2 regions of the Nodularia spumigena CCY9414 genome follow, and region 1 is predicted to be linked to the other one. Evidence: riboswitches for the same ligand, from Rfam matches in the RefSeq annotation. Region 1 holds a riboswitch; the other holds the start of a gene.
The links. A riboswitch is a leader RNA that binds a small molecule or an ion and turns the genes downstream of it on or off. The one in region 1 is predicted to bind cobalamin.

Region 1 (10,225 bases):
TTTCCCACTGGGACTGCGCCAACGTAAGGAACGGCTGAAAATGCCTTGACGTAAATCAAGTTGTCGATCATATCTTAATATTTCACCCTGATCCAAACGGAAGCGTTCGCGTAGCGTCTCCGTAGGAGATTCGCCATTTATACTGATTACTAATGGCAGCCAGTCGGGACAATTGGCAAGTTCTGTATAAACTACAGGAACATCATCATAGACACCGTGGATAAAAGTAGCTGGTAATGCACGAATATAACCTTCCTCAAAACTGCCCCGTGTTCCCAAGTATCCGTTGCCGATTGTAAAGACAGTTTCTCTTGAATGCAACTCGTCAGGGTCAAATTGAGTTTCAATTAATATCCAATCTGTATAGATAAAACGGTTATTAGGACTTTTTTTATTCATCGTGCATCCCTTAGCTAAATTCAAAATTAGCCATCAAAAGTTTTAATGGTTCATGATAACAGAATATTGCTGATGTTTTTCTAAAATTTTTTCGGCTCTGGGTTTAAAAATTAGGTAAAATAATGTTTCTAAATAACGATGTTTGGCTGCATTATTTTCCGGAAGGGCAAAGTTCCAGAAGCTAAATATTTTAGCTAGTAATAGTATTTGACTCGTGTGTAAATGCCAATTGTATTTATTAATAACGCGCTGGCTCATCATCTGGGAAACTTCTGTCCAACGTTCAGGTTGAGTCTCACATTGATCAATGAAATTCAAAATTTGATGGGCTGTTGCTTTAAAGTCTGTAGGATTAATATGAAAAGTCTCTTCTTGATCTTGAATAATTTCTACAGCACCACCAAATTTAGTGACGAAAGTTGGTAAGCCGGAAACCATCGCTTCTAAAATGCTGCGACCAAAGGATTCAAATCGGGCAAAGTGGACATAAATGCCTTGAGCATCGGCAATTACTCGGTAGGCTTCTCCAAGGTCAGGGCTAGGAAGACGCATCCCTATACAGCGTATATTCCCGTGGAGTTCATACTGATTAATTATGTCGTGGAGTCTTTGGATTTCCTCAGCTTCTTTGGGGTTTGTGGCTTGATTTACATAAAGTTTAGTAGTGATAAAAATTAGGTTACAATGCTCTTGTAAGCCCCGATTTTTAGCAAAACATTCTGCCAAGCCTGTGAGATTTTTAACTGAGGTAATGGGCGCGACAGTGAGGATTGGGCGCTTATTAGGGTTATCTAATTTCCCAATTATTTGGGGATGTTCACGCTCAAAAAGTAAATCATGTACTTGGGAGGTAAGTTTGGGATTTCGCCTGTCTTTTTGACTAAAAGGGAAAAAGATATTTTCACTAACTCCCGGCGGAACCATGTTAAATTTAGGACTGAATAAATCAATCCCATTAATTACATGATATAGCTCAGGCATGGTAAAACATTTGTAAGATTCGTATTGACCGATTGTGTCTGGTGTGCCGACTATTTCTTGATAAGATGAGGTGATAATAAAGTCAGCAGCATTCATGCTAATTAAATCGGCGGTAAATTGTGCCGAGAAGTGATAATTATCTTCTAAATCTTGCCAATACAAGTTACTAAATAAGTGTTTAGGTTTTTCTAAAGAATGGGCTATATTGCATTGGGTAACTTTCAGACTGCGGGAAATCAGGGAGGCGACTAAATTACCATCGCTGTAGTTACCCACAATCAGATTTGGACGACCTTGAAATTGAGTTAAAAGTTCTTTTTCGGCATCTTGAGCAAATGTTTCTAAATAAGGCCAAATTTCATATTTAGAAATCCAATTATTGGTAATATCAGAATTAAATTCACCAAAGGGAATGCGTAATATCCAAGCATTTTCTGTATCATGGATTTTTTCTAACCGCAAATTACATTCTGTACCTTCGCAGTTAGGAATAAGTCTAGTGAGAATAATTACATGGGGTTGAATACCTATTAAGTCAAGACCAGCAAGTTTGATTTCTGCTTGGAGTTTATTTTCTAAGCTGCGGGCTTGTTCTAGAACATAAATCACTTGACCTAGTGTTTCATCTCTACCTAAAACATCTTGTTGACCAACCCAACCGTGAATGGAGACGAGAACGACGCGGAAAATTGCGGGAACACGGGCGACGAAGGCTTCTAAAATGGCGGGTTGGGGGTTATCAATGAGTTGTTCTAAAAGTTCTAGGGTTTCGGATATACGCCCAGATGTATTACCCCACCCTGGTTCAAAACCGAGTTCCTGGAGGTGAGGGCGAAAATTGGCGTAGGGTTCTTCCGGGGGTTGCTGATTGAGAAATTTTAGGGCTTGCTTTATTTGTTTAACTAGGTGAATACCGGAGGGAATGCGATCGCTAATTAGCAGAGGTTTTTGATCATAAGTCAATTGATATAATGCTTGAAATATCACCTCTAGCCAATAATGGGTGTCATTAGACAGTTGATCGCATAAGTAACGATTGAGAAAGGCTAGACCTTGACCAATGTTTCTGGGGTCAGTGATTCTGGTCGATTCTTCCGCAAAGGGTTGGAAATCAATTTCGAGGATGTGCGGTTGGTAGCGATTAACGAGGCGATCGCTTACATCTAACCACGCTTGGGGTGTCATCGGCTCAAATCCCGAAAAATCAGCTTGTAGTCGCCACATTTGTTGACTCCCAATCCTGGGTCGAACTACAAACCAAGTCCCTTGTTCATCTAAAATCATTTCATGGGTATTATGAATTAGTCTACCGATAGAAGAAGAATAATAAAAGTAAGTAGGCTTTTGGTATTGGTGACAGAATTCAGCAAAATTATGTAATATCTCGTTTCTCAAAAAGTAACGTTTATCAGTGTCGCTTAATTCCGAGATAAACTGACGCAGAGTGATTTTTTCGTCTTTGTTTAATACAGTTTCAAATAATTCATGCATGACAAATATCGCAATGATAGTAGGTTAAGACTTTATTTATGGTATTTTGGCTTATGGAAGAATAGAAAAACGAACCGCCTTCGCGCAGCTTATGCCCCCAGGGCTTTAGACGCATTCGCGTAGCGTCTCCCCTTGGGAGAAGAACGCCAAGGGAAGAGGGTTTAAAAGGTTTTTATATAGGTCTTCTATGTTTTTACCCACTCGTCTTTCTGAGATGCTAGGCGAACAGCAACTGTGATCTTTGAGGTACATTTCCGGTTTTTATATCTCTATGTTAGATAGTAGGAAAACTTTTTACTTCTGGCTTGGGGATGAAACCCCAGCAATAATGTCTATACCTTGAGGTCTTAAATATGGTTGCTAACCCGGAAATCTACGTCACTCCCGAAGAATACTTAGAGATGGAAGAACGGAGTGATATTAAACATGAGTATATTGATGGCTATATCTACGCAATGGCTGGGGCGCTAGATTCCCATGTTACTATTGCGCTCAACCTTGCTACTCTTCTACGTAATCATGTACGTGGTTCAGGTTGTCGCGTTTACATCGCCGACATGAAAGCCAGAATTGAATCACTGAATCGGTTCTACTATCCCGACGTGATAGTAACTTGCGACAAAAGAGATCAAGAAACGCCAGCTTATAAAAGATTTCCTAATTTAATTGTAGAAGTTTTATCTGACTCCACCGAAGCCTTTGACCGGGGGGATAAATTCGCTGACTATCAACTAGTAGAAACCCTAGAAGAATACGTCTTAATTAACACAAAACGCCAGCGATTCGAATGTTTTCGCCGGAATCATCAAGGACTGTGGGTTTTGCAATCTTACACAACAGAAAAAACCTCATTTCGATTAAATAGCATAGACTTCGAGACAACCATAAAAGAACTTTACGAAGACACAGAAATTTAAAAACCTCTGCGTACCTTTGCGCTTACCTCCGCGCCCCTTTGCGTTTCAATCCTTAATCCCTCTCCATTGAGTAACAGGCGACATAGCCCGCCAACCTAAAAACTTACCAATAGGTTCCGCTCTTTGAACAGCAATCCGAGTTAAACTACCACCAACCTGCTCATACCATTTAAATAAAATTTGCTCACCCTCTACAGTCACAACATTAGCTACCAACCGCCCACCCGGACGTAGTGCATTCCAACAGATATCAAAAAGCCCTGGTGCTGTGACTCCACCGCCGATAAATATAGCATCAGGAGTAGGTAAATCTTGCAAAATTAATGGTGCTTTACCGCTAATAACTTTCAGGTAAGGAGTTCCTAAAGCTGCGGCGTTATCGGTGATATAACCCAGTCTAGAAGAATTCTGTTCAATAGCGATCGCCTGACATCGAGAATCAGTCCGCATCCATTCAATCGAAATTGAACCACAACCCGCACCGACATCCCATAGTAGTTGTCCGGGAGTGGGAGCTAATTTTGCTAAAGTCACCGCCCTGACTTCACTCTTGGTTAATTGTCCATCATGGTGATAGGCGTGATCTGGCAATCCTGGTAATCTGGGTAAAGGTATAATTCCAGCATCAGCAATACAATTAACCGCGATCGCATTCAACGGTGCAATTTCTGTTTCATGCCAATCTGCGGCTATACCTTCGACAATTCTTTCATGAATACCACCCAGATGTTCTAAAACTGTAATTTTACTACCACCATAACCGCGTTTTGTCAAGATTTCGGCAACAATTGCGGGGGTGTCTTTTCCTTCACTCAAAATCAACAGTTTAGCATTGGGATAGATGTAACTTTGGAGTAAGGAAGCTGGACGACCGCACAAACTCAAGGTTTCTAGTTCCGTGAAAGACCATCCTAGTTTGGCACAGGCGAGGCTAAAGGTGGAAGGCGCAGGAATAATCGTAATTTCCTCTAGGGGAATTTGTCGGGTCAGGGTGACACCGATACCGTAACATAAAGGGTCGCCACTGGCTAATACACAGACTGATTCACCGCGACGACGGATAATGTCGGCTATGGAGGTGCTAATGGGTGATGTCCAGGCTATTTTCTGACGTGGGTCATCTGGTGGTAACATGGCTAAATGGCGATCGCCTCCAAAAATCACTTCAGCTTGATCAATCAGAGAATGAGCGATCGCACTTAAACCTTCTAACCCATCTTCACCAATACCCACAATCGATAGCCATTTCCGTGTCATAGAAGCTGTAATAATTTAACTAGATGTTGCGGCTTTGACTGCGATTAAGAGCAGTTATTCTAATCTATTAATTAGGTTTTAACTCAACACTTCCCAGTTTGATGTTTATAACTTTTACTCGTGTGTTATAATGAGTAAGCATTACAACTGTTGAACAGGTAAAATATAGAAATATATATTTACTTGGGTTAATGAAATTTCACAATTAGGTTGGTATTAATTGAAAATTAAAGCGTTGGATGTCAAAGCAGGCGATCGCATTATTGCCTACTGCAAGAATAAAATGCAAGTTTGCAAGGTGAAACGCATATTAGAACCAGGTTCTAGCAACATCACACTATCAGTATTTACATCTGAGCATTATCGGGGATGCTTAGTTTCCTGTGTAGTCCGGTTCCAGGGTGACACTTTAGTAGATTTAGTACAATAAAATTACTTAAATTTTGTTTTGCAGAATTAGCCCAAAAGATGTCACAGGGTTAATCTCTGGTTTGTGAATAAATTCTCCAGATATATCAAGTGGTATATTTAACTGAATATTAAAAATATGCAGCATCCAGCGAGATGAATACCTGATCATGTTAAATTACTAAAGCAAAGAGTTGGGAAACTCCGGTGAAATTCCGGGACTGTGCCGCAGCTGTAATGGTAAGACCAAAACAGAGCATTGAGTTTTTTACTTGCCAAGTCAGAATGCCAACCCTAACAGTGTCTATGGGTATACTAAGACACACTTACTATCTACTGCCTGCGTCGCACAGGGAAGGAGTTAATGTTTTGCTGTCCGGTTTTGCCTTATGTCCTGGTTTGTTTTATGATACACCTGCCCAAGATGGGATATTATCTCGCATCAGAATACCAGGTGGAATTCTGGATAGTCAACAGTGTCATGCAATCGCAGATATAGCAGAGAATTACGGGGGTGGTTATGTTGATATTACCAATCGCGCCAACCTCCAAATCAGGGAACTACGTTCGGGAATAAGTAGCGCAGTTCTCAAGCATTTACAAAATATCGGTATCGGTTCTCGCAATTTTGCTGTAGACCACATTCGGAATATTATGACCAGCCCCACTGCTGGTATTGATTACCAAGAATTAATTGATACCCGTCCCTTTGTGCAAGACTGGGAAAATTATATCGCCGCACATCCTCAGCTATCAGGACTATCAGCAAAATTTAGCGTTTGTTTTGATGGTGGTGGTAAAGTTTCGGTGTGCGATCGCCTCAACGATATCATGTTTGCTGCTGTCTTAATTGACGGTAAAGTTTATTTTCGGCTATGTCTGAGCGTCGGTGTCAAGGGAAAACCACCCGTTGATATGGGAATTGTCTTATTACCAGAGTTATGTTTGCCAGTTTTGGCAGTTTTAGCTGGTGTTTATCTCAATTATACTGACCCCGACAGTCGGCGCAAGCTGCGTTTGCGAGAGTTGTTAAATAATTTGGGTTGTGAAAATTATCTGCAAGAAGTTGAACAACGTCTAGGTTTTAGCCTCACCCCTCAGCCACAGTTTGACAAAACCAGTCTCGAAAAAAATTCAAAATCTAACTATCAACATATTGGCATTCATCCCCAGCGTCAGCCAGGCTTATTTTATATTGGCGTGGTTTTACCGTTAGGTAGGCTAGAGAGTCAGCAAATTCGGGGTTTAGCTGATTTAGCCCAAAACTTTGGTAGCGGGACTCTGAGGCTAACTCCTTGGCAAAATTTACTCCTGACTGATATTCGCGAGCGATCGCTTACCGATGTTCAGAGTGAAATCGCTACTCTAAAATTAGATATATCGCCAAGTAATATCAATACAGCATTAGTTGCCTGTTCTGGTAATAAAGGTTGTGTAGCATCTGCCACCGATACTAAAGGTGATGCTTTAGCATTAGCAAAATATCTCGAAACTCATGTTAGTCTGAATCACCCAGTTAATATTCACTTTAGCGGCTGCGAAAAATCCTGCGCCCAGCATAGTCCTAGTGATATTACCTTGCTCGGTGTCAGTCTAGAATCAGAACATGGAACTTTGGGAGCTTATCATATTTATGTTGGTGATAGCTGGCGTGGCGAAACCATAGGTGAAAGCAACCAAAAATTTGGTCGTCAACTCTATCAATATGTCACAGTGGCCGAACTACCTGTATTGTTAGGGCAGATGTTACAAGTTTATAAAATTCAATGCCAAAATCCTGATGAATCCTTTGGAGAATTTGTTAATAGATATGGAATTGCCCAATTAAAGCCGTTATTCTCCCCAGTGAGTTAGGGTTATTTCTTTTATGGGACTTACGCAAAAACCTCTCAAACCCTCAGTTCTCTGTGTACTCTGCGCCTGGTGTGGTATGCGCTACGCGCACGCTACGCGAACGTTTTTATCTGAATTATCCGTAAGTCCTATTTTAGCTTGCGTGGCGTAGCCATTACCATTCACCATTCACCATTCACCATTCACCATTCACTATTTTCCCATGTCTGACTACATCCGAGATGCTAACGAAATTTACAGTAAATCCTTTGCCATCATTAGATCAGAAGCCAAGCTGGATGTGCTGCCCCCAGATGTAGCAAAAGTGGCAGTACGCCTGATTCATGCCTGTGGAATGACTGATATCGTCAATGACTTGGGATATTCATCAACGGCAGTACAGACTGGACGCGCAGCACTAGCAGCAGGTGCGCCGATTTTGTGTGATTGCCGAATGGTTGCCGAAGGTATTACTAGAAAGAGACTACCTAGAAACAACCAAGTTATTTGCACTCTTTATGATGTGGAAGTACCAGCCTTAGCTAAACGTTTGGGTAATACGAGATCAGCTGCTGCGGTGGAGTTGTGGCGATTGCACTTAGAAGGGGCAGTGGTAGCAGTTGGTAATGCCCCGACAGCCCTATTTCGACTGTTAGAAATGCTGGAAGAAGGAGTGCTAAAACCTGCGCTTATTTTAGGTTTTCCCGTGGGATTTGTGGGTGCGGAAGAATCAAAAGCAGCACTGGCAGCAAATAGCAAACGTGTACCATTTTTAACTTTACATGGTCGGCGTGGTGGCAGTGCGATCGCCGCCGCCGCAGTTAACGCCCTAGCAACAGAGGAAGAATAATCATGGAAATCAAAGGCCGTCTCTATGGAATTGGCGTAGGGCCAGGTGATCCGGAATTATTGACATTGAAAGCACTGCGACTATTACAGGCTGCCCCTGTGGTAGCTTATCAGTCAGCAGTGGATAAAGAAAGTATAGCGCGAGCGATCGTTTCCCAATATCTCACCGGGAATCAAATCGAAGTGCTGTTTCACCTCCCCCGCGCCTTGGAACCAGAAACGGCCAATTTGATTTATGACAAAGAAGTTGCACCAATAGCCGAACATTTAGCCGCAGGACGGGATGTAGTGGTGTTGTGTGAGGGTGATCCGTTTTTTTACGGTTCTTTCATGTATGTTTTCACCCGTTTATCTGAACACTACCAAACGGAGGTTGTACCGGGAATTTCTTCACTCATGGCTTGTCCTGTGGCCTTGGGTGTACCCTTCACTTATTACAACGATATTATGACCGTTTTACCTGCCCCCATGCCAGCAGAAGAATTAATCACGCACTTACTAGCAACCGATGCGGCGGCGATAATGAAACTAGGTCGCCACTTTACCAAAGTGCGAGATGTTTTACATCAATTAGGGTTGGCATCACGGGCATTGTATATTGAAAGAGCCACAATGACACAGCAGAGAATTGTACCCCTGGATGAAGTTGATCCCGCTCAAGTACCCTATTTCTCAATGATTATCATCCCAACCAAAAATCGACTATAGGTTTAATAAAATTTTTGTCTCCGATACCCTACCTCTATAGTAATTCTGTACTATTAGACCTCTATAATGACTATATAGGCAAATTAAAAATTTGCTATGATATTAGGCTTGGTTTTATTTGCGGGTCTGAACTATGATCAATTGTCTAGACGCAGCTCGCTACTTTATTGCGAGGGCTTACGAAGACGGTATAGAAGCAGAAATGACCAACATGAAGGTTCAAAAGCTTCTGTACTATTCACAAAGCTTGTATTTAGCAGTATACGATCAGCCATTGTTTGACGAGGAAATTCAAGCATGGCGATACGGTCCTGTTTGTCCTCCGGCTTACAGGTTTTACAGTGAATTTGAAGCGCAGCAGTTACCCATACCTAGTCAGGAATTATTATTACAGATTCCTCAAAATGAGAAAAGGCTGTTAGAGGAAATTTGGGGATATTTTGGTGGTTATCATGCTTATCGACTCAGTGATATGACTCACTTGGAGTTTCCTTGGAAAAAAGCACGCCAGGGTTTACCTCCAAATGCAAGTTCAACGGAACCCATTTTGTTGGAGGATATGAAGGCTTTGGGTTATCAGAAACTTGATTTAATAGAACGGGAGCATCCTGCTTATCAATCTGTAATGTCTCAGGTTTTAGAAGACGCTTGTAATTCAGAATCTGCCAATCGCATTCATAAACGAGAGGTGCGTGACTGGCTTAACTCCCTTCTCGATTGAAAAATCTGATAATTTCCAGCGTTCTTTTAAAAAATTGGCGAAGTTTCATGGTTCTAGTTTTGTTGAACTGATGCAGGACTTACGCAACAATTGCCAAAAATCTTGATTTATCAAACCGCCAAGCCGCCTTGGCGCTAGCCTCTCCCTTTGGGAGAAGAACGCCAAGAAAACGTAGATTATGCGTAAGTCCTATGATGGTAGAAATTATAGAAAATTTGACTGAAGAGCAATATCCTTATAACTCCCGTCAAGAACCTTTACCTTCAAAGATGCAACTAACAGAAGGATGGACATTTCACAAATTAGAACTACGATTTGCTAAAGGAGCTTCCGGACAAATCAGATTAATGTATTTAGTGAACGTAACTACTTGTACAATCAGATTAGTTTGGATTTATAGTCATGAGCAATTTGCTAAACGCCCTGGGGAGAAAGATTTAAAGAGTGTTATCGAAGAAATATTAGAGAGCATAAATAAACGGAGTAATCTGTAGTTTATGTGAACCAAACCACTCAAAACATGAGTAAACGTTATCTAGGTCATAACACCTTGGGATTCGCTAGTCCCCTGCCATGTTGCTACTTATTAAACAATCCGCAAGGATAGTGTATTTAGCATAACAAGCTCAGATAACAAGGTTGAAGCAAACATTACCCTGAA
Region 2 (10,225 bases), 730 kb from region 1:
TCCAAAATTGACTTATGCCCAATCACGATAAACAGCCAATTCATCTACTCTCATTTCAAAGGGTATACCTTGAATATCTGGGGGACAAACACGGATTTTAGCACTGCTGATAATGGAGTTTAATAATGTTCCCATTGGCACAATTTTTTGCAAAACCCGCCAATTAGTAACTTGATCAGGACATTCAATTACTAATGTCATTGCATTAGCGCGAGTTGTGACATACCAGCGACAATTAGAGAGCAAATTTTGAATGATGCGATCGCACCCGTCATAAAAATATCTACTAATAGAATACTCTAGTTGTTGCCGCAATATAATATCTGCCGATGTCGGCTGCATAGGATGAGAATCGTCACTATTAAAAGAAAAATTATGGTTCGCCATCTCTCTTTATGATCCTAGTTATTTGCCAATAGCCATTCCATAGAGAACATCTTTATTGGTTTCTAGTAATTCTTGGGTTTCGTCATCGTAAAAAGCACCAATTCCACTACAATCTATTCCCAAATAATTACTCACCAAATAAATTATTTGTCCGACAAAACCAGCTAATTGCATAGCCGTTTGATAGTTGATATAGTCAGATACAAAAAACAAAGTTACAGCGCCATCTCTGGCGATCTCTTGATTCACGCATAAGTAACCCGTCCGTTCCCCGAAATTACCTGCTTTTAGCAGATGCGTACCTTTATATAATCCCGGCGATATCCCTTCTACTCGATGCACAACAGAGTAAATTTCGATTTCCTCAAAATGGGCTGTTGGTATCGATTTTTCAATTTGTCGCCAGATATATAAATAGTCTTCTTGAGAAATAAACTGTTTCCGGAAACGTCTAATTGAACGTCTATTCCAAACAGTTTGATAAAATTTATCCTTGTCAAAGTTAAACTGTGGCTGTTCGAGTCGCTGTGCTGGACTTTGCTGCACAGCTGTTAGTTGATAGCTATCTTCAATGAATTTATTAGCTTCAAAATAATCTGTACCACAGACAAAAGGAACCTTCAACCTTAACCGTCTAACTGGCTTTTCTTGCACCTCACCTGAGATTACAGCAGCAGTGATAAACTCTTTATTTTCAAAGCCTAAAACTGTATTGAGAGCAAGTTTATCAAACTCAAAAATCAGTTGTATATCTTGGTTATGCAAATAGGCTGATGCTGCGATCGCACCTAAATGATGACCACTATCTAAAAAGCAATATCTCAGGCTTCTATCCTGATATTTCCAGCTAGACCTATAATAGACACAACTAATTAAAAAAATGTACCCCTTGATACTTTTCCCCGGTATAATATAACTCTCCAACCCATCATCAATTAATTCATAGATCAGAGTTAGACAATTATTCTCAACTTCCAGATGATATATACCATATTGGGATTAATCTGTACAGATAAGTAAGAATGCTTGGTTGCATCGTGGTATGCTGTTTCTAAATTCTTACTTGGCGGCATTTTTGAGTAATCCTAAAATCTCTATATTGCTAGCAAAATCTATGGCTTTATAATCGTCTAAATTTCTTAATTCTAAATTAGGTTTGTATTGTAGAAGTAATTTAGCAACACCTGTCTTTCCTGCTGATGCGGCATACATTAAAACAGTTGCACCGTTATCATTTTGGTTGTCAATGTTAATTTTTGCGGCTAGCAGCAAGCTAATTAACTCGTAATGATTTCCGAAACAAGCAAACCATAAAGCATTATTCCGGTCATGATTTTTAGCATTAATATTTGCCCCTAAATCAATTAGCTCTCTAACAACTGCATAGACTCCTTCTCTAGTAGCTTTCATCAAAGCTGTGTCGCCATTTTCACCTTGTTGATTAAAATTATTGGGGTTGTAGCCATTTGCTATCAGCCATTGCTTGGTGACTTCACTCAATTTTTGCTTTTTGATCTGATTCATCACAAATCCTTAAAATTCCTAAATTGACTCAGAAAGGTAAATAGTAGATTATCCCTACCATTCTTCAACAAAATTTATGGTATTCCAGATTATTAGACTCGTTCAAAACTCTAAATAATTGATTAATTAGTAGCTTTTACTAATTAATTACAGAATTTTGAGATTTATTTGCTACCTAAATAAATCTGGTTAAGTTTAGGAGAAGATTCACGCAGAGTTTCGTTATTTTATTCTTGCATCTATCTTAGGTTTTGCTTAATTTTTAGCTGAACCAAAATTTAGATAGAAATGTTTTAAATAACGCTGTAATCGCTTTTTGTTGAAGTTTAGGTTCACTAGCAACAATTTAGCTTATTTATATATTATCACTCTGATAACTTTAAATTATTAATCATTTATAAAGATCCCAAGACATATTGAGAATTATTGTCTAAAGAACGCTAAAATGCAGCCAAAGATCCTGTAAAAATTAAAAATATCAGGAATTAGACAACGAATGAATTTAAATATACTTTTTCTTAAACCTTTGTAGAGAGGTTTTATAAAATGTCTCTATATTCTTGGTCAAAAATAAGTTTGATGAATTGCTAAAATTTAAAATAAGTAGTCAAATATTATGCGCTATGCCATGAGGATGATACTGTATTTTAACTGACATACTGTTACAAGTATTGTTAATTTTTGACAAGTGTGTCTAAGAGGATGTCTGAGAAGTATCAGTTTTATCCAGATCCCCCCTTACCCCCCTTAATAAGGGGGGGAAAATTAATCAAAGTCCCCCTTTTTAAGGGGGATTTAGGGGGATATACAAGTGTTTTATGCAACACGAAAAAGTTTTCAGACATCCTCTAAACTTTATAAGTCACCATGTGATAAATTTGACGAAACTATGGTAGATTTTTATATATCCGGCTCTAGTAGAAATCAGCTATTAGACTTAAGGGGGAAAGTCCGGTGTAAATCCGGCGCTGTCCCGCAGCTGTAAACCGATTTGAAATTTTTAATTTGAGATTTGAAATTGTATCAGACAGTTCAAAATTTTCAAATTTAAATTTTAAATTGCGTAAGTCAGAATACCCGCCGATAGAAAAGTAACTTTAGCTAAAATCTACGAGGCATAGATGACAGCACAACATACAATATTTGTTTGTACCACTTGTGCGAGTAAGTGGGAAGGTGGTAAGCGTGTCGGTGAAAGTGGTGGAGAAAAGCTGCTCAAACACTTAGAAGCACATTATCCTCATTGGGAATTAAACACAAAGTTTACTATTCAGCCCGTGAACTGCATGAGTGCTTGCGATCGCTCTTGTGTGGTATCCTTTGCTGCATATAGTAAATCTATTTATATGTTTGGTGATATTTCTGCTGATTTGTCACCCACAGAAGTAGCTGGAGTATTCGAGTGTGCAAGTAAATACTATGCACATCCAGAAGGTTTATTACCGTGGAGTGAACGCCCAGAACCACTCAAGAAAGGAATTTTGGCACGTATTCCAGCAGTACCCACGCCCTCACCAATAAATTCCACAGAGGTAGAAGTGTGTAATTAACAATACCATATTTTTACAGTATTTAGGCGATCGCATTTAACACATCACAAAGTGCGATCGCATTCTTGATTCAACAACTCCCAAACCTGCAAAAATATTTGGCTTCATAATTTTTGATTCAGCCGTTATTAAGATTTTCAGCCAGCAAAACTTAGTGTGTCATCGGAATAATATGTTAAATATACAACTGTATCAGCAACCTCACCTTAACCCTAAATGCAGAAATCAAAGTCAATAAATATCCCCAAAGCAACACGCTATCAAAATGCAGCCATAGATTACTATATGGGACTCACCGGTTCCTCCTATCTACATTACGGCTATTGGGAAGTCATACCAACTATTGGTAAAGAATTGACTTTAACTGACCTGCGTGAAGCACAAGCAGCCTATACAGCCAAACTTTTTAGCTTCATCCCAGAAGGAATCAAAACTGTACTAGATGTAGGCTGTGGTATTGGTGGTAATGCAAAATCCCTTTGTGAACGTGGTCTTAGTGTTGAGGGACTAGCACCCGATACCATTCAACAAGAGAAATTTATTCAAAATACTAACGGTAAAGTACCTTTCTACTTAACAACATTTGAAGAGTTTCAATCTTCACATTCTTATGATTTAGTGCTATTGAGTGAAAGTAGTCAATATATGGCTGTAGAAGATTTAGCTCAAGGCGCAGCGCGTTTACTCAATAGTGGTAGTTACTTACTAATAGCAGATATGATGCGCTTTGATGCCTCATACAAAGAAGGGATTTTTTCTAACTGTCATCTTGCTAATGACCTCCAAACAGCTTTAGAGAAAGCTGGATTTAAATTAGTTAAAACCGAAGATATTTCTAAATCAATTGCACCAACCATTGATTTGTGCATTCATAACTTTCAGACTTTTGGATTAACCACATTTAAATATATTGCTGATGTTGTCAAAATAGCAGTTCCACCCATACATACAATAGGAAGTTGGGCTTTTAAACGTTGGTTGGATAAACCAATTACTGAGGGTTTAGCCGCCGGAGAAATTTTTGAAAGCCATCTTTGTTATCAAATTCAACTCTGGCAGTTATCAACATAAATAATATAACATTTGTTAGAAATAAGTCAGGAGTCAATAACTCATGAATTTCCGCAACTTCCCACATTCACAGCAAATACATCGGATTTTGTCTGCATCTATTTTTCACCTCCGCCTGGGTTTTGCAGCTAACCATAATTGCTTGACTGGGGTAGCTGTCGCTTTAGTTATTTCTGTTCCTACTTTAGCTTCAGCCGCTCCTTTGCGAGTAGGAGTAGCTGGCTCTGCGCCTTTTGTAGTTCGCAAAGATAAAGACACTTCAGGGATTAGTGTTGAAGTATGGAAACAAGTGGCTCGTTCTCAAAAGATAGAGTATGAATTAATACCCCAAGCTAGCGTTGCTAATGCTCTAGAAGTTGTAGAGCAGGGAGAATTGGATTTATTGATAGGTCCCATCACAATTACTGCTCAACGCCTACAAAAAGTTGATTTTACCCAACCTTATTTTTCTACAGAAATTGCCGTCTTAACAACAGCTGAAGACCCCAGTATTTGGAGCCGGGTTAAACCTTTTTTTGAAACTGCGGTTTTAACGTCGATGGGGATATTAGTTATTCTGATGTTCGTCGTCGGGAATTTGGTGTGGTTAGCGGAACGAAATAAAAATAGTGAACAATTCCCCAAAAATTATCTTCAGGGCGTGGGTAATGGGATGTGGTTTGCATTGGTAACATTAACTACAGTGGGATATGGCGATCGCGCACCTGTTACCCGTCTCGGTCGTCTCATCGCTGGGACTTGGATGGTATTGGCTTTAGTAACAGTCTCGTCACTAACAGCAGGACTAGCTTCCGCCATAACCATAGCCTTATCCGGTGATTCTACTGAACAATTTACCAGTCCTTCCAGCCTGCAAGATACCAGATTAGCCACTGTAAAAGGTTCATCTAGTGTTGAGGTAGTGCAGAACTATAGTAATCGAATTCAAGAAGTCGCCACCCTAGGAGATGCTGTAAAACTATTATCTACCAAATCAGCAGATGCAGTAGTCTTCGACCGTCCCGCTCTGGAATATTACCTCACGCAAAATCCCGAACTGAACGTAAAATTAACTAACTTGTCTCTGGGAAATGAGCTTTATGGGTTTGTCTTACCCATCGATAGTTCTTTAACAAAAAAACTCAACATTGAATTGCGACTGATGTCTGAAAATGGCTCTTTAAAAGACATTGCTACTCGCTGGCTCAGTTATACATCAGAAGATTCTCAAAATCCAATATAGCAATTCTAAATGAAAAAGATCCCCGACTTATCAAAGAATTCGGGGATCGAAACCTCATTCAAAGCAATACTCTACACAAGATATGGTTCTTGGTGAGTCTTAATTGTGCAATTAGAACGGGGATAAGTAACGCAAAGGAGAGCGAAACCTTTATCCATTTGCTCATCATCTAGAAAGATTTGATCAGATTGATCAACTTCACCTTCAACAATTTTTCCCACACAACTAGAACAAGAACCTGAATGACAAGAGAAAGGTAACTCAATACCATTTTCTTCTGCTGCGTCTACAATGGTAGTCTCTTCATCAACTTCAATTGTGGTGTCGAGGTCTTGCTTTTTGTTGATTAATCTAACTTGGTAGGTAGCCATTTTCCGATTCTCCTCAAAATTTATACGATTAGATTGATTTCTTGAAGTTTACCTAGTTCACTGAAAACTTCCAGAAACAGCGCGGAAGAGGACACTGCATTGATGGGGTTCCTCCGGCTGTAGGCGATCGCAAGTAGTATCGGCTTACCAACTTGCGATTTTTTCCAAACCCGTAAATTAGCAAGTGTCCATCATTTATACGGGAAACTTTGAAGGCTATTTGGTACTAACAGAACTTGAGAAAAACTCCACACAAGTGTCTTTCCAAATTCCCCAAATATTCAACTAGCTGCAAGGTACACCAGTGGGTGTACCATCATCTGTTTTGAATGATTTTCCGCAACCGCAGGTATCACTTGCATTAGGGTTAGTGAACTTAAAGCCACTTTCCATTACCCCTTCTACAAAGTCGATTACAACTCCATCTAATAACGGCGCACTTTTAGCATCAACGTAAATCAACACATTACCTTGCTGAATTACCAAATCATCTGGTTGTGGCTTGCTAGTGACATCAATTCCATATTCATAGCCACTGCAACCACCATCTTTTACAGATACACGGATGCCTTTTGAAGCGTCATTATTTTCAGGGGAAGAACCTCTGATAAATGACCGCAGACGAAACTCTGCTTTTTCTGTTAAACTAACAGCCATAACGTCTCCTGATGTGTCGCGATGAAGTTGTGGTGTCAGTTATCAGTTATCAGTTATCAGTTATCAAATAACAAATGACTAATGACTAATGACTAATAACTACTTTGTACAATTACTTGTAGGTTCCATTGATGGGGGTTGTCCGTATCTCCAGGGTGCAGTATTACCGCATACTGGACAAGCGCGATCGCGTTGAGAACGACGCTTGGCAAATTCCATCCGATTTAAGTCAATTGTTAATAACTGCGATAACAGAGGTTGACTGAATCCAGTGATCAGCTTAATCGCCTCCAACGCTGTCAGACAAGCAAGTGTCCCAGAGACAGCGCCCAGAACCGAAAAAGCACGTCTATCCCAATCAGGTTTTTCTGGAAACAGACAGGATAAACAAGGAGTCACACCAGGAATAATCGTAGTCAGATAAGCCTCCATACCGTCCATAGCAGCCTCCACCATCGGTTTACGCCAACGGACACAAGCCGCATTCAGCAAGTCGCGTTCCGTAAAATTATGGGCGCAATCCAACGCCATATCAGCCGATTGCACTAAGGAGTCTACATTTTCCGCAGTGACATAATCATGAACTACATCCACCTTGATATCAGGATTGATAGCTTCCAGAGTTTCTTTAGCTTTGAAAACCCTGGGTTTACCTACCCAATCATCCGTCATTAAAATCTGACGGTTCATGTCATCCAATCGCAAGTCACCACCCCGGACTAGGATTAGTCGCCCAACGCCCGCTACTGCTAAGTAAAGCGCCGCCGTACCGCCTAATCCCCCCACACCCGTAACTAAAACTGTCGCTGACTTCAGGCGTTTTTGAGCTAGTTCGCCAAAATTTGGGAGCATCATTTGGCGACTATAGCGTTCTAATTCGGTAGGCGTTAGGTTGATCAATTTTTACCTCCTAATCAGAAGTGATTTCTGTCAGCTTAACTACATTCTTCGGCTTGTCATTAAAGACTTTAAACAGCTTTTCTTCATAAGCTGTTGATTCCAAGAAAAGATCATGAGCTTTTTGCAAAGCTAACGAATACTCATTGAGTATTTCGGCTGAAGTTAAACCATGAGAATTATCATCAACTTCTGCCATAAATTGCGAAAATTTCTTCAATATATGCAGACGATTGACATTCACATTTTCTTTGTCGTAGGGTAAGTTGAAGAACTGAAAAAATTCTTCTGCATCTACAAGCTTTTTGAATTCATTCATAGTTCCAGTCATTGAGCCTTCTCCATTATTTTTAGCTGTTGCTTAAGCTCATCTAGCTGCTCATAGATTTTATAAGTTGCAGCCGCTACATCCATCAGGGTTTTGTAATCTGTGGGTAGACCTTCTGCTAAGTCATGCAGATCCATTTTCATTTGACCTGCTTTACTATTGAGCCGCTTAATTTTGGTTTTGATTTCTTCAATATTTGTTTCGCTCACTTGCGCCATTTATTACTCCTAATTATTAATTTTCACAAAAACACTAAGATTAGGGACTTCCTCGAAATAATTTATTCCTAATAAACTAACCACAGAGGCACAGAGGACACAGAGTCATGAGGGTCTGAGAGGTTTTTTGTTAGGTGATTTCGGATTTTTTATTTGGAAGTCCCTAATTTGAGTTTTTAGGTAGTCTTAAATGTGGGATTATTCCACTTTTTTGCACGTCATTGCGTTCGCGTAGCGTGTCCGAAGGACTTACGCAACGAAGTGGAGTGAAGCAATCGCAAAATCTCAGACTAACAACAAACCTATGCGATTGCTTCGTCGTTCCTCCTCGCAATGACAATTATTCTGTTCTTGCAAAATACAAACTGGGATGCACCCCTTAAATGTTCCCTACTTCGGAGAATTTTTTGCCTAATTCTGCACCTTTTTTGACGTAGTTTTCGCCTTCTTCTGCTAATTTTTCCATTGAGTCAAAACCAAAGCGATGAGCATCACGCAAGGCTTTTTTCGTTAGCAAAAGACGACCCGAAAAAACCAGCGCCCAGCCGAATCCTTCATGGCTCAAGTCAATCACAACCTGAGAGATTAGACCTGTTTCCTGTTCAATAGCAGCCGCTACAGCCCGGAAAAATGCCATAATCCGTGCTTGAGTAATCGGATCAACTTCACCCTCAAGAGAAATTTCGCGTTTCTTTTGTTTGGTGACAACAAAGGGTTTGAGGATTAATTCATCAGACCAATTACGATAAACTCCGTAAGTATCCTGTCCGCGAATTTGTTGTACTAATGTCTTGAGAAAAGGAGAGTTCAAGACTGCTGTATCGGTGCTTCCGTTCACACTATTATTTGTACTCATACTGTTGCTTCAACTTGAAATTAATCTGCAAAGTTGGGAGTAGTTTGTCTTAAAGCTTTACGCAACCAAGGTGGAGGATTACCTTTGAGAGTTTTCACAAGTTTATTGAGAACTTCGCTAATTTCCTCTTCCTCTGATTTGGCTTTGACTGGGGTAACGCCTTTCTTAATTAAACGGGCTGCGGCGCTACCACCAATTGCTGTCACATAAACGATGGTACAATCAACCAAAGCATCAAGTTTAGGATTGATTTTATCTTCGTTACCATCTTCTTTTAAGTCACCTTCAAATTTCAGCGTTTCGAGAAATTCATATCCCTCATCGGATATTTCATAAACATCAATTTCTCTCGCCCATCCGAAGTGAGCATTAATGTGAATTCGGTCACTTGTCGTAAAGGCTATTTTCATTCTCTTGTCCTGAATTAAGGATCGGGTTTTGGATTTTGGGTATTGAGGATTAGGTATCAGGTATTGAGTATTGAGAATAAATTTATTCTTAGTCCCTACTCCCTACTCCCTACTCCCCACTCCCTATTTCCCATAATTGTTTAACTCTCTCTTCTTCGGCTTCTAAAAATAGATTACCGATACCAAATAAAAGCTCCATTGTGCCTCGATATCCAACTTTCGTGAAGTATCCATTTCCTAAACGGTCGTAAATGGGAATACCTAGACGATAAAAAGGCATCGAGAGACGTTTAGCGATCGCACCTACGTTAGAATTACCAATGAGTAAATCAGAACCAGCTGCTAGTTGCTCAAAGTCATCTAAGTCGCCGATGGTGACACTTTTAACAGGGAGTTTTTCCAACAGAGGCGATCGCGTCGTCGTCACCACTGCATGAATTTGAGTCCCCATCGATTGCAAAAAGTTCACCGTTGACCATAATAAATCAGGTTCCAACGCCAGGGACACTCGTTTTGCACCAAAGTAAAAATGACTATCAAGCATCGCATCTTGCAACTGGCGACGTTGGCGGCGGTATTTTTCTGGAACGCTATTACTACTCAGAATCGCCAATGCTTGCAGAAACTCATCCACAGCATCCAATCCAGTCAGTTCACCAAACACCTCGTAAGGGATGTTAAAGCGCTCCTCCAGGATTTTGGCGGCATTTCGCATACTTTCGCCTAAAGCGATG

Region 2: another riboswitch for cobalamin. It lies ahead of NSP_RS18055 (DUF1636 family protein); the one in region 1 lies ahead of cobG (precorrin-3B synthase).

The regions. Positions count from the first base shown of each region.
Region 1 covers NZ_CP007203.1:4,847,277-4,857,501, reverse strand. The annotation lists gene pgmB (beta-phosphoglucomutase) at 1-399, opposite strand, end outside; gene NSP_RS21190 (sucrose synthase) at 442-2,871, opposite strand; gene NSP_RS21185 (Uma2 family endonuclease) at 3,225-3,788, shown strand; gene NSP_RS21180 (bifunctional cobalt-precorrin-7 (C(5))-methyltransferase/cobalt-precorrin-6B (C(15))-methyltransferase) at 3,834-5,045, opposite strand; gene NSP_RS24570 (hypothetical protein) at 5,266-5,475, shown strand; gene NSP_RS26100 (hypothetical protein) at 5,482-5,625, opposite strand; adenosylcobalamin-variant (AdoCbl-variant) riboswitch at 5,635-5,752, shown strand; gene cobG (precorrin-3B synthase) at 5,760-7,307, shown strand; gene NSP_RS21170 (precorrin-8X methylmutase) at 7,510-8,136, shown strand; gene NSP_RS21165 (precorrin-2 C(20)-methyltransferase) at 8,139-8,843, shown strand; gene NSP_RS21160 (Panacea domain-containing protein) at 8,977-9,564, shown strand; gene NSP_RS21155 (hypothetical protein) at 9,756-10,058, shown strand.
Region 2 covers NZ_CP007203.1:4,119,517-4,129,741, reverse strand. The annotation lists gene NSP_RS18070 (hypothetical protein) at 13-387, opposite strand; partial or broken gene NSP_RS18065 (nitroreductase family protein) at 406-1,377, opposite strand; gene NSP_RS18060 (ankyrin repeat domain-containing protein) at 1,447-1,911, opposite strand; cobalamin riboswitch at 2,804-3,009, shown strand; gene NSP_RS18055 (DUF1636 family protein) at 3,033-3,461, shown strand; gene NSP_RS18050 (class I SAM-dependent methyltransferase) at 3,678-4,532, shown strand; gene NSP_RS18045 (transporter substrate-binding domain-containing protein) at 4,576-5,754, shown strand; gene NSP_RS18040 (2Fe-2S iron-sulfur cluster-binding protein) at 5,826-6,125, opposite strand; gene NSP_RS18035 (HesB/IscA family protein) at 6,411-6,782, opposite strand; gene NSP_RS18030 (HesA/MoeB/ThiF family protein) at 6,882-7,682, opposite strand; gene nifW (nitrogenase-stabilizing/protective protein NifW) at 7,693-8,010, opposite strand; gene NSP_RS18020 (CCE_0567 family metalloprotein) at 8,007-8,225, opposite strand; gene NSP_RS18015 (NifX-associated nitrogen fixation protein) at 8,605-9,081, opposite strand; gene nifX (nitrogen fixation protein NifX) at 9,102-9,491, opposite strand; gene nifN (nitrogenase iron-molybdenum cofactor biosynthesis protein NifN) at 9,601-10,225, opposite strand, start outside.